Regions from separate parts of the Glutamicibacter sp. 2E12 genome, predicted to be linked through region 2. Evidence: predicted binding sites of a transcription regulator. Region 2 holds the regulator's gene; the other holds the start of a gene.
The links. Region 2 encodes HspR, which represses chaperone genes until heat shock. Its sites were predicted from a motif close to AAGTTGAGTCNNNNNGACTCAACTT; they were not measured.
Positions count from the first base shown of each region.

Region 1: the regulator HspR is predicted to act here: its motif matches at 3,826-3,850, upstream of ACP3TE_RS05495 (ATP-dependent Clp protease ATP-binding subunit).

Region 1 is NZ_CP188297.1:1,182,814-1,189,510, reverse strand. It holds gene ACP3TE_RS05510 (GNAT family N-acetyltransferase) at 1-141, opposite strand, end outside; gene ACP3TE_RS05505 (hypothetical protein) at 151-738, opposite strand; gene ACP3TE_RS05500 (VOC family protein) at 743-1,099, opposite strand; gene ACP3TE_RS05495 (ATP-dependent Clp protease ATP-binding subunit) at 1,250-3,808, opposite strand; gene ACP3TE_RS05490 (response regulator) at 3,938-4,612, opposite strand; gene ACP3TE_RS05485 (sensor histidine kinase) at 4,926-6,110, shown strand.
Region 2 is NZ_CP188297.1:2,616,324-2,623,020, reverse strand. It holds gene ACP3TE_RS12245 (TerC family protein) at 1-929, shown strand, start outside; gene ACP3TE_RS12240 (YccF domain-containing protein) at 1,003-1,413, opposite strand; gene trmB (tRNA (guanosine(46)-N7)-methyltransferase TrmB) at 1,540-2,397, shown strand; gene ACP3TE_RS12230 (GNAT family N-acetyltransferase) at 2,448-3,074, shown strand; gene ACP3TE_RS12225 (heat shock protein transcriptional repressor HspR) at 3,071-3,499, opposite strand; gene ACP3TE_RS12220 (DnaJ C-terminal domain-containing protein) at 3,613-4,587, opposite strand; gene ACP3TE_RS12215 (nucleotide exchange factor GrpE) at 4,673-5,254, opposite strand; gene dnaK (molecular chaperone DnaK) at 5,268-6,697, opposite strand, start outside.

The DNA of each region.
Region 1 (6,697 bases), 1.4 Mb from region 2:
GTAGGCGTAGATTACGCATGCTGAATTCTTCAGGCCCTCAAATAGTACGTCTGGGTTGTCTGTATAGGCGCTCCAGCCCACCGCGTTGTAGAGCGAGAGTATTTGTTCCTCGGAAGGCACCTTAGTGGTGGAGAGTTCCATCGAGTCCTTTTACTGTTGCGGGGAAACCGAAAGGATCTCTGCGTTGCCCAGCAACGGATGCTTCACCAGTTCTGTTTCCAATGCGTGGATGATGGCTTGGGCGGAGTCGCCGTTGTAAACGAACACCGGGCCATCATGCCGGTAGTAGACATCCTCATGCCATCCGATTTCGCCGTCACCCAATGCATGCTGCAGGGCCCTGACTGTTGGCTCCAGATCCGATTCCGATTCGGCCCCAAGCCTGGTTCGAAGCAAAACGTACTCACTGCCGCCTACTTCGGTGCGTTGTCCATCAATAATCAGCCAGGAACCATGCCCAAGTCCTCCATCGATGAGCGAAGAGAGCAATTCGGAAAACAGCTTCTTCGGTTCGGGGGTGGCCACTTCAAGGTCAATGTCGCTGGAGATCGGCTCCTCGGCCGCGTCCAATGTGGTCTTGGCGCTGATGATGGTTCCGGAAGACTTGTATTTGGGCAACAATGTATCGAGCAGGCCCGCTTCATGATCTTTGCGCAGGCGTTCGGTCATCGGCTGGGCAAAATGGATCTGCACCCGGTGAGTCGAAGCCTCCGATGATTTCCTGGCGAACAGCGACATGTCCTCAGTCCTCGTGTGGGTCGGAAATGCAAAAGACGATTCCGTAAGGATCGCGCATAATGGTCCAGCCAAAACTGGGATCTTCGGTGTGGTCCTCAACGCGTGTTGCGCCAGCGGCTGTGCAACGGGCGACTTCCTGCTCGCGGCTGGTGCTTGCTTCCAAGTCGAGATGAACCCGGTTCTTGCCGGCAGTGATCTCATCAACTTTTTGGAACCCCAACCTCGCGCTGAAGCCAGGGACGCTGATCATGGTGAACCCCGGGTACTGGCCCAGATATTTCCCGCCCAGAACAGCCCTCCACCAAGCCGAGGCAGCTTTCTCGTCAAGGGCATCAAGGGTGATCATTCCAATGTTCGCCATGCAGTCAAAGGTACCGGGAGTCTTCCTGCTTAGCTAGAGGTTGACTGCATTTCTGCAGCTGACTAACGCACTTTCTAAGTGAAGAAAAGGGGCTTGCTTGGCCGGGACGGAAGTCCCGAGCAAGCAAGCCCCTTTATGGGCTATGCCGGCCTAGCTATCGAAGTAGTTTGGCGCGTGCTCGTTGTGAGCAGGTGGAGTCGGCATCTCGACTTTCTTCTGCACCTTCAGCATGCCAGCGGCGTAGTCCACCGAAACGGTGTCACCAGCGGCAAGCGAATCACTGATCAGCAGGTCGGCAATGGCATCCTGTACCTTGCGCTGTACCAGCCGGCGCAGCGGGCGGGCACCGAACTCGGGGTCGTAGCCTTCGTTTGCCAGCCACTGCACGGCAGCGTCGCTCACCTCCAGCTTCAGCTCCTGGTCCATTAAGCGAGCTTCGGTCTCGGCGATGACCAGCTTGACGATCTGGCCAATCTCGGACTGCGAGAGCTTGGAGAACAGCAGTACCTCGTCCAGACGGTTCAGGAACTCTGGGCGCATGAACTCGCGTACCTTGCCCATGACCTTGGCCCGGATTTCTCCAGCCTCGCTGGTGGCATTGGCGGAGGTGAAACCGAAGTTTCCGGCCTTGTTGGCCAAGTACTCGCCGCCGAGGTTGCTGGTCATCAGGATCAGCGTGTTGGAGAAATCGACAGTGCGCCCGGCTGAGTCGGTCAACCGGCCGTCATCGAGTACCTGCAGCAGCACGTTGAACACGTCCGGGTGGGCCTTCTCGATTTCATCGAGCAGCACGACCGAATACGGGTTGCGGCGGATCTTCTCGGTCAGCTGGCCGGGCTCGTCATGGCCGATGTACCCCGGAGGTGCTCCGATCAGGCGCGCCACGGTGTGCTTCTCACCGTATTCGCTCATATCGACGCGAACCAGCGATTCGGCCGAACCGAAGAGGTTTGCAGCCAGGGCCTTGGCCAGTTCGGTCTTTCCGACGCCGGTGGGACCCAGGAAAAGGAACGAGCCGATGGGGCGACCTGCTGGCGACATTCCGGTACGGTTGCGACGCACGGCGCGTGCCACAGCGGCAACGGCATCGTGCTGGCCGATGACCGAAGCATGCAGGGAATCTTCCAGCGAAGCCAAGCGTGCCTTGTCATCTCCCGAGATGCGCGAGGTGGGGATGCCGGTGGATCGGGAGATCACTTCCGAAATCTGCTTCTCATCCACTACCCGGGTGACCCCTGCATCGCCGGCCTCCTCAGCAGCCTTGATGCGCGCGGTCATCTCCACGATGTGGTCACGCCATGCGCCAGCTTCTTCGAATCGTTCCTCGCCGATAGCGCGTGACTTCTCACGCTCGGCGTCTACCAATTCGGCACGCAGGGACTGCACATCCTCGGCATCTCCGGCAGCGATGGACCGCCGGGCACCGGCGATATCGATCAAGTCGATGGCCTTGTCAGGAAGCTGGCGGTCGTTCAGGTAGCGGGCAGAGAGCGTCACCGCGGCCTTGAGCGCTTCGGGGGTGTACTGCACCTGGTGGTGATCCTCGTAGGATTCGCGCAGGCCGTCCAAAATGGCCAGTGCAGTTTTCTCCGACGGCTCGGCGACAGTAACCTTGCCGAAGCGCCGAGCCAGCGCGCTGTCCTTCTCCACCTTGCGGAACTCATCGAGCGTAGTGGCGCCGATCATGTGCAGCTCGCCACGCGCCAAACGCGGCTTGAGGATATTTGCGGCGTCCATATTGCCGGACTCGCCAGAGCCTGCACCGACCAGCAGATGCATCTCATCGATGAATATCAGCACCTGCCCTTCGGCTGCGGCTACCTCGTCGAGCAGGCCGGTGAGCCGCTGCTCGAAATCTCCGCGGTAGCGGGTTCCGGCGAGCATGCCCGGAAGATCAATGGAGATCAAGGCCGCATTGCGCAGTTGGGCTGGTACCTGGTCATCGATGATGGCGCGGGCCAGGCCTTCGGCAATGGCGGTCTTGCCCACGCCGGCCTCGCCAATCAGCACAGGGTTGTTCTTGGTGCGACGGGCCAGGATTTCAATAACCTGATCCAGTTCCTCCTTGCGTCCGATCACCGGATCAATCTGGCCGTCGGAGGCCAGCAGGGTCAGATCGGTTCCGTAGCGTTCGAGCATGGACACGTCGGACTCGGAATCGGACTGGTTCTGGGTATCGTTTTGGCCACGCTGGGCCTGCTCCATGGCGGCTTGCTGCAAGGACTGGCCGGTGATGCCGTGCTGCGCCAGGAGCTGGCTGACCGGAGATTCCGGGTTGAAAACGAAGGCCAGGAAAAGATGATCAGGATCGATGTAGGTCGAACCGTAGTTACGAGCAACCTGATAGGCGTCAAAGAGGCTGCGCTGAGCTGCCGACGATAGGTGGGATGGTTTCTCGCCCTTCTCCTGGGACTTGGGCATGCGCGCGATGGCATCTGCACTCAAAGCCTCGATGTCGATACCCATGGCGGTCAGGTGCTCGCCGACTGGTTCGGTGCGCAGCAGAGCCATCAGGAGGTGCAGGGAATCAATCTCGTCGTGGCCATGCTCCTGGGAAATCGCTGCCGCGGTGGCTACCGCTTCGTGGGTGCGGGCGGAAAGCAGGCGCGTGAGGTCGATGGGACGTGCTGCCTGGGCACGTGAAGACAGGAATCGAGAGAGGAATTCCTCAAACGAGCCATCTGACGGTGCGCCGAAAAATGCTGGCAAGTGAGCCTCCTAATAGAAACTTGAGCGGTCTATGCTCATGTTCAACGCATATGGCGCGCAGATATTCCCGAACCAGCCGGGCAAGGTGTCAAAGAGGTTGACTTCACACTAATAGCTGGAAAGCAGGCGCTAGTCTTTCGGGATTTCGATAAGGCCCATACGCGCGGCCGCAACCAGGGCCTGGACCCGATCGCGAACATTCAGCTTAACGAAAATCTTCGCCATATGGGTTTTAACCGTGGTTTCGGAAATAGTCAGAGTTCTTGAAATCTCGGTATTGTTTAGCCCGCGTGCGAGCAGTTTTAGAATCTCGAATTCCCGATTGGTAATTCCCAAGTCATAGGCCAGTTCTTGAATGTCTTGGGAATTATCCCGGTAAGCTTCGCGAACCGCAGAAACTAGATCAGAAGAAACCGACGGGGAAATGGCTGCAGTTCCTTGGTGAACGGCATGGATCGCATGAATAATTTCATCTGGTTCAGAGTCTTTTACCAAGTATCCGCTGGCCCCAGCGGTCAGTACCGGAACCAGATAGTCGTCCGAAGAAAAGGCGGTAATGGCAAGCACTGAGGGGCTGTCTTCGGCAGATTTGATTGCTTTAGTAGCGCTAACCCCGTCCATTATCGGCATCTGCAAATCCATGAGCACAACGTCCACTTGATTGCCGCTGCAATACTCGACGGCGGCCTGTCCATTTTCAACAGAATTAACCGTTACAATTCCGGGGTCTGTTGCTAGGATTGTGCCCAACGCATGCCGAATTAGAGGTTCATCATCGACAATAAGGACCTTTATTTGTTCCATCTGATTCCTCTGATTCGATGCGGGTGGCCTCATGTTGGCCTGTTCACCTGAAAGTATATAAGTTGATCTGATGTGGAGTTTGTTATGAAGGGTTTGAAAATGCTGGCCGTAGCAGCATTAGTTCTGGCACCATTGACCGCCGTGGCAGCTCCTGCATCTGCCGCGAGCTCTCCAGCCTCCAGCAGTGGCAACGTTGCTACTCCTGCTGGCTTTGGCTCAGCCTTCTCGGAGTGGTTCTGCAAACGCTACGGCGTCGCCTGCCCATAACGCGGTTTATTTGACTTGATCATCTGAGCCGGGAATTATTCGGCATATGAATGGACGACTAAAGGACACCCTGACCAAGCTCTTCGCTGGTCGGGGTGTCATTGTTTGGACTGGTATTGCGGTTCTGATCGCGGTTTCCAGTAGCGAGTTCGTGACTCTGCTGGAAGACGGATTTAGTGGTTCGTCGGATATTTCGGTTCGAGGCGCGTTGCTCGGCGTTGGACTGTGCGCAATTCTTGCGCTTGGTCTTCGCTGGGTTGCCGTATCCGTCGGATTGTTTGTGGCAGTTGCCTATTTCTTCCTCACGGACGGCGCCTTGTTCTTCTGGACTGTCGTTTCATTCATGATTTTTTCGGCGCTGGCAGCTACGGCCAGTGCCATGAGTGTTAGGGCCTTATTCCTAACCTTGTCCGCAGCGTGGATGGTGCAGTTCGGCGTCCAGTCCGGGCAAGACGCGGTTCTGCTTGTCGGGATTGCCCCGTTGACGGCGATGGCGTTCTTCTTAACGAGGAATATTTACTTGCTGCGCGAGAAGAACGAGCTCGCTCTTCGGCAAATGCATACGGTCAAAGAGCAGACTCGTCTTGCTGTCGACCGGGAGCGAAAGAACATTGCCCGGGATCTGCACGATATTGTCGCGCATGACATCACGGTCGTGGCCATGCAGTCGAAGGCCGCGAAATTCGCAAACGATGGGCAGAAGGCCCTCGAAGCTCTGGATGTCATCGCCAAACTGAGTACTGAGACGTTGCACGATTTACGCCTGATGCTCAATGTCCTGAGGGCTGATGGGACCATGGCAGATCCCTCGTCCCAGGGCATTGATAAGCCGGCCGCTACTACTGTTTACGCGCTTCAGGGTGCAGAACTTTTCGTTCAGAGGCTAAAAGAGGCAAATTTCGAGGTGAGCTCCACCACTGACGAGAAAATTTCCGAATTGCCCCGTTCTGCACAGACTGCGATTTATCGGGTCATGCAAGAAGGTACAACAAATGTGATAAAGCACGGTGCCTTGGGCGGGAAGTGCACCTTCGAACTCACGGTCCAAGGGGCAGAGGGCATCCTGGAAATTACTAATCAGATGGGGAATTTCGACAAGAAGGCGAGTGGGTTGCCCGAAGGCGGGACAGGCCTGATTGGCATGGGTGACAGGATGCGTGCATTTGGTGGAAAGTTTGCAACCAGTTCCGAAAACGGTGTTTGGGCACTGCGCGCAAGCATCCCGTTCTGACCCCTACCCTCCTACTAAAGTATGATTTCGGATTTTCGCAGGACGCGATAAGTTAGACATGTATCGGTGAAGACCGATCACCGGGAAGGTACTTGGTGGTGTTTTGCGAGTGGCATCACTAAGGATCCGAGGGTGATTAAAAGGTACGTTGCATTGCGTAAACGGACTGATCTTTCATCGGCGCTGTGCCCCCATCGCACGCCGTTGTCTGTCAGTAATGCAACGTACCTTTTATAACTTAAACCCAGCCCGTGTTTCTGCGTTCTGCCTCACACCTCAGGTCGGAATGGGCCTGCGTGGCGTGGTGTTGCGCCTATGGAGAGCATTTCCTGTCTGGGAAGCGAGCGCGCATGAGTACCCAGGCAGATACGGTTGTTTGGCAACAATAAGGCCTGGCCGTGGAGCCTAAGGGCGGCTTTGATAGCAAGACGGCAGATGCTGCGATCAACGCAGAAGCAACCGCAGATTCTTTGGCCGTGAAGGCCGGCGAACCAAGCGGGCCCCATGGTTCGATCGCCTGCCGTGGCACGACGCCGAGCTGGCCACGCGCATCGGCTAGTCGATGAATCAACGGCAAAGGGTGCGAG
Region 2 (6,697 bases):
TCCTGATTATCATCGCCAGCTTCCGCGTACCCCGCGAAGACCAGCAGAAAGTCCTGCTCTTCGGCATCGTCTTCTCGCTGATCGCACGTACCGCCTTCATCTTTGTCGGCGCGGCGCTGATCAACCAGTTCGCTTGGGTCTTCTACCTGTTCGGCCTGATCCTGCTGTTGACCGCAGGCAACCTGCTGAAGAAGGATGACGAATCCGATGAGGCCAACAACTTCATCATCCGGATCGCCAAGAAGCTATTCCACACTACCGACAACTATGACGGCGACAAGCTGTTCACCAAGATCGATGGCAAGAAGGTCCTGACTCCGATGCTGCTGGTCATGGTGGCCATCGGCGGTACCGATATTCTCTTCGCTCTGGATTCCATCCCTGCGATCTTCGGACTCACCCAGAACGTCTACATCGTGTTCACGGCTACCGCCTTCTCGCTCATGGGACTGCGCCAGCTCTACTTCCTGCTCGACGGATTGCTGGACCGCTTGATCTACCTGTCCTACGGGTTGGCAGCAATCCTGGCATTCATCGGCGTGAAGCTGATCCTGCATGCACTGCACGAGAACAACTTGCCATTCATCAATGATGGTGAGCACGTGATGGTCATTGAAATCAGCACCGGCCTGTCGCTGAGCGTCATTATCGGCGTCCTGGTGCTGACAATTCTCGCTTCGCTGTTCAGCAAGGCAGGCAAGGCCCAGACTGCCATCGGCAACCTGCGCCGCCATGCCAACAGCTACAACGACCTGAGCTACACCTCGGACGCGGTCGAACGCGAACGCATCTACCGCGCCTTGGTGGAGGAAGAAGCGTATGTGAAAACCATGGAAAAGAAGTACCGCGACAAGGCCAAGGACGTGGACAAGATCCGTGTCGAGGTCGCCGAAGCGCACCGCCAGCACGATGAGTACCTCAAGAGCTGATCAGGTTCGTACATAAAGCGAATGGCTGCCAACCCCATCAAGGGTTGGCAGCCATTCGCTGTCTTGGCGCAGCCTAGCGGCGAACACCGCCGATGAAATAGTCCGAAGGCACAATGACCTTGCCCAGAGGCATCAGGGAAACCGGGATCATCTTCAAGTTTGCGATCCCCAGCGGGATGCCGATAATCGAAATGAACATCGGGATCGCGGTTACCACGTGCCCAACGGCAATCCAGATACCAGCAAAAATGATCCAGATGATGTTGCCCAGGGTGGAGAACGCGCCTACCGGGCCGTTGTCGACCACGGTGCGGCCAAACGGCCACAGCGCATAGCCGGCAATGCGGAACGAGGCGATGCCGAATGGAATGGTCACGATCAGCACGCAGCAGATGATGCCTGCCAACACGTAGCCCAAGGCCAGCCACAGGCCGCCGAAAAGCAGCCAAATAATGTTGAGAATACCGCGCACTAAATCAGTCATGGTTATATTCTCTGTCTTTTGCCTGTTTTACTCCATCGGGGATCCCCCCGATTTTCTTCTAGGGGTGTCCAATCCCCTACCGTTCGGCAAGCATCGAAGCAGCTTGCTCGGATAGGATTAATCATCATGAGCGAATCGAGCGAGCAGCAGCGCCCAGCCCACGGCACTGCCCCTAGGAACCCAGACCTTTTCCGTGCCGAGCCGGTATCCTTCGTGCGCCGCGGCAACCGCCTGCAGGGCCGCCGTGCCAGCGCCTGGGAGCGCAATGCCGATCAGTACGTCATTGAGCCGCCCCGCAAGATCGCCGACACTTCGGTTGCCGATGACTTCCAGCTCGATCCTGCCGAGGCTTTCGGACGCACCGCACCGCTGATCGTGGAGATCGGCACCGGCCTGGGCGAATGCATCGCCAACGCCGCCAAGGATGATCCCGAGCGCAACTACCTCGCCGTTGAGGTCTACCGTCCGGGCCTGGCCCAGCTGATGCTGAAGGTCGAGTCTTTCGGCATCACCAACGTCCGCGCAGTGCAGGCCAATGCCCCAGAGGTTCTGGATGTCATGCTGGACGAGAACAGCGCCGATGAGATCTGGATCTTCTTCTCAGATCCATGGCACAAGCCGCGCCACCATAAGCGTCGCCTGATCAAGGCCTCGTTCCTGGACAAGGTCTCCCGCGTGCTCAAGCCGGGAGGCACCCTGCGCTTGGCCACCGACTGGTCCAACTACGCCGAGCAAATGCGCGAAGTCCTCGAAGCCCATCCGGACTTCGAGAACCAGCATCATGGCAATCTGTCCGGCACTGAGAGCAACCTGACCAAGGTGCGCCGCGAGGGCATGGAAGGCTTCGACCCCGAGCCAGAATTCACAGATGCCCAGGGTGGCTGGGCCCCGCGTTTCGAGCGCCGGATCCTGACCAGCTTCGAAGGCAAGGCGCTCAAGGCTGGTCGTCTGGTCTTCGATCTGGCGTACACCCGCATCGGCTAGTCGCCGAAATAAAGCATTGAAGAGGCCATGGAATCCCTAGGATGGATTCCATGGCCTCTTCTTCTGCGCAAAGTCTGCACTACGCCCAAGCTCCGAGAATGGACTATGCCGGGGTGCGGCTAGAACAATTGTCAATGGACCACGCCCCGGATCTGATCCAGCTCGCAGCCAACGGCCAGTTGGATGAAGCGTGGTTTGCTACCACTCCATCGGCCGAATCCATGCGCTTGGATATCCAGCGCCGCTTGGCATTGCAGGAAACTGGCGAGATGGCTCCCTTTGCGATCATCGACCTGTCCACCGGCAAAGCGGTGGGGGCCACGACTTACTTGAATATCGACGCGGCAAATCACCGCGTGGAAATCGGCTCAACGTTCCTGGCCATGCCAGCCCAAGGCACCGGGATCAATCCAGCTGCCAAGTTCATGCTGCTGCGCCGGGCTTTCGAGGAACTGGATTGCTATTCAGTGGCTTTCTGCACGCACTGGCACAATGCCGCTTCACGCGCCGCGATTGCACGGCTCGGCGCCAAGCAGGATGGCGTGCTGCGCAATCACAAATATGATCCAAAGAGCGGCACCCTGCGCGATACGGTGGTGTTCTCAATACTCCCGCACGAATGGCCTGCCGCGCGCACCCAATTGGAAGCGCGCTTGGCCCGGCACGGACGGATCTAGCGTCCGATAGCGCGGCGCGCGGTAAACAGCGTCACGGTCGGTTCACGGCGTTCAGGGCGCATGCCCCTAGCCAACGAAACGATGTCGCCTCCAGCGGTGCCCGCAGCGAAGATGCGAGATTGGCCCTGGCGTACGGCGGAAAGTTCTTGGCGAAGCCCATTGACTTCGGTTTGCAGATAGGCGACTTGATCTTGCAGGTCCAGGATGCGCTTGATGCCCTCGAGCGAGACGCCTTCCTTGCTCAGGGCCTGCACCTGGCGCAACAGTGATACGTCGCGCTGCGAGTAGCGGCGTTGCTTTCCGCTCTGGCGGCTGGGCGAAACCAAACCAATGCGGTCATACTGGCGCAGCGTCTGCGGATGCATGTCTGCAAGTTGCGCGGCGACGGAAATGACGAAGACAGGTCGCAGGTACTCCCCGTTCACGTTGCTTCTACCACCTTTCTGCAAGGACCTTGGATTCGGTCCCTATTGCCTTCGAGTCTATCTTCCCTGCCCAGCCAATTCGATGACGGGGCAGGGAAGACAGCCTATTGGGTTCAGAGCTTGGCTTTGGCAGCCAAATCCACTCGTGGATCCTCGCCCTCGGTGGCTGATGCGAAGTCCTCCACGGCCTTCTTTGCAGCATCCGAGAGGTTCTGCGGAATCGCGACATCCAGGACGATCAGCAGATCGCCGGTGGCCTTGGAGGTCTTCACGCCGCGGCCCTTCAGACGCAAGGTGCGCCCGGAGTTGGATCCAGCGGGAACCTTCACCGCAACGGAATCCCCGTCCAGGGTCGGTACGTGGATCTTTGCTCCAAGCACCGCTTCAGCGAAGGTCACCGGCACGTGGATGCGGATGTTGTTCTCTTCGCGCTTGAAGAACGGGTGCTCGCTGACCTTGACCTTGACCAGCAGGTCGCCGTTGCCGGCAGCACCAGGCTGGCCCTTGCCGCGCACGCGCACCGACTGGCCATCCTTGATGCCCGCCGGTATGCGCACGTCAATGACCTCGCCATTCTGCTCGCGCAGGCCAATGGTGGTGCCCTTAATTGATCCGGAGAAGGAAATCGTGGTGCTCGCCGTGCGGTCAGCACCCTTGCGCGGTGGTGCGCTCTGGCCGAAGCCGCCGCCACCGAAACCGCCGCCACCACCGAAGAGGTCGGAGAAGTCCGGCTGCCCGCCGCGGCCACGTGGGCCCGCTCCGCCGCCTCCGAAGAGGTTGGAGAAGATGTCCTCGAAGCCGGCTTGCCCGCCGGGGCCGCCCGGTCCGCCACCAGCAGAGAATCGCGCTCCGCCGCCCATGGCGCGGATCGCGTCGTACTGCTCGCGCTCTTCCTTGTCCGAAAGCACCGAGTTGGCTTCGGAGATGTCCTTGAATTTCTTTTCAGCGGCCGCATCACCCTGGTTGGTATCCGGGTGGTACTTGCGCGCAAGCTTGCGGTACGCCTTCTTGATGTCCGCCTCGCTGGCGTCCTTGGAGACGCCCAGAATGGCGTAAAAGTCTTTTTCGATCCAGTCCTGACTTGCCATCAGGGCCCCATCCTTTCAGTGCCAATTCGACACTGCCCACTGTCGAAGACTCGGCAGTGGGCAGTATCGATTGTGCTATTCGTGGCTATTCGCCGGTTGCTACCAGCACCTGAGCTGCACGCAGGATGATGGTTCCCTTGCGGTAACCGGTGCGCAGCACCTGTCCCACGTGGTCGGCTGGAATCTCGTCAACAGCCTGGCGAAGCAGGGCTTCGTGGATGTTCGGGTCGAATTCCACGCCGGCCTCGTTGATGCGCTCCAGGCCATGCTGAGCCAGAATTCCATCCAGCTTGTTGGCGATCGATGCGAACGGGCCGTCGGCGAGGTCGCCGTGGGCTCGCGCCGCATCGATGTCGTCAAGCACCGGAAGCAGGGTGTTGAGCACGGACTGCACGGCGTTTTCACGCGCTACGGCCCGGTCGCGTTCCACGCGCTTGCGGTAGTTGACGTATTCGGCCTGCAGGCGCAGCAGGTCGTTGCGCAGTTCGGTTTCCACCGCACCGGCCTCTTCCGGCTGCGCCGAATCGGCTTCAGCGCCAGCAGCAGCTTCGTTCAGGATCGCCTCGGCCTGACCCAGGGCGTCAGCGGTTGGCTGCTCGTTGGCGGCCTCTGGCTGGTTCTCCGGCTCCTGGCCGGAGTTCTCGTTCTGGTCCTTTGCCTCGGACATATTCCTAAACTCCTTACTTCTTGTCGGCTTCGTCTTCGTCGATGACCTCGGCGTCGACGATGTCTTCATCAGCGTTCGGTGCCTGCTCGCCCTCAGGAGCCTGGGCGCCCTCGGCCTGCGCGTTGGCGTAGATTGCCTCGCCCAGCTTGGTCTGCGATGCCTGCAGCTTCTCGAACGCGGCCTTGACCTCGTCGTCGTTGTCCTGCTTCTCCAGGGCAGCCTTCAGGGCGTCGACGTCAGCCTGGACCTCGGTCTTGACCTCTTCAGGCAGCTTGTCTTCGTTGTCCTTGATCAGCTTGTCTACGGAGTAGGCAGCCTGCTCAGCGGCGTTACGGGTCTCAGCGGCCTCGCGGCGTGCCTTGTCTTCTTCGGCGTGTGCTTCAGCTTCCTGGACCATGCGCTCGATGTCTTCCTTGGACAGCGAGGAACCACCGGTAATGGTCATCGACTGCTCGGTGCCGGTGCCCTTGTCCTTGGCGGATACGTGCACGATGCCGTTGGCGTCGATGTCGAAGGTGACCTCAACCTGCGGGATGCCGCGAGGAGCCGGTGCGATACCGGTCAGCTCGAAGGTGCCCAGCGCCTTGTTGTCGCGGGTGAACTCGCGCTCGCCCTGGAAGACCTGGATGGATACCGAAGGCTGGTTGTCCTCGGCGGTGGTGAAGGTCTCCGAACGCTTGGTCGGGATCGCGGTGTTGCGCTCGATCAGCTTGGTCATCACGCCGCCCTTGGTCTCGATACCCAGGGACAGTGGGGTGACGTCGATGAGCAGAACGTCCTTGCGCTCGCCCTTCAGCACGCCTGCCTGCAGCGCTGCGCCCACGGCGACAACCTCATCTGGGTTCACGCCCTTGTTCGCTTCCTTGCCGGCCAGGTCCTTGACCAGTTCGGCAACGGCTGGCATGCGGGTGGAACCGCCAACCAGGATCACGTGGGCGATGTCCGAAACCTTGACGCCTGCCTCGGCGATGACGTCGTTGAATGGCTTGCGGGTGCGCTCCAGCAGGTCCTTGGTCAGGTCCTGGAACTTGGCACGCGAGAGGTGCTCGTCCAGGTGCACTGGGCCTTCCGGGGTCACCGAGAGGTACTGCAGCGAGATGTTGGTGCTGGTAGCCGAGGACAGTTCCTTCTTGGCCTGCTCAGCAGATTCCTTCAGGCGCTGCAGCGCGATCTTGTCCTTGGACAGGTCCGCGCCCTTGGCCTTGGCCTGGGCCAGCAGCCAATCCACGATGCGCTGATCCCAGTCGTCGCCGCCCAGGCGGTTATCGCCTGCGGTAGAGCGGACCTGGATGGTCGAGAAGCCGTCGTCGTCCTTGCCGACTTCCAGCAGGGAAACGTCGAAGGTGCCGCCACCGAGGTCGAAGACCAGGATGAGCTCGTCTTCCTGGCCCTTTTCCAGGCCGTAAGCCAGCGCAGCTGCGGTTGGCTCGTTGACGATGCGCA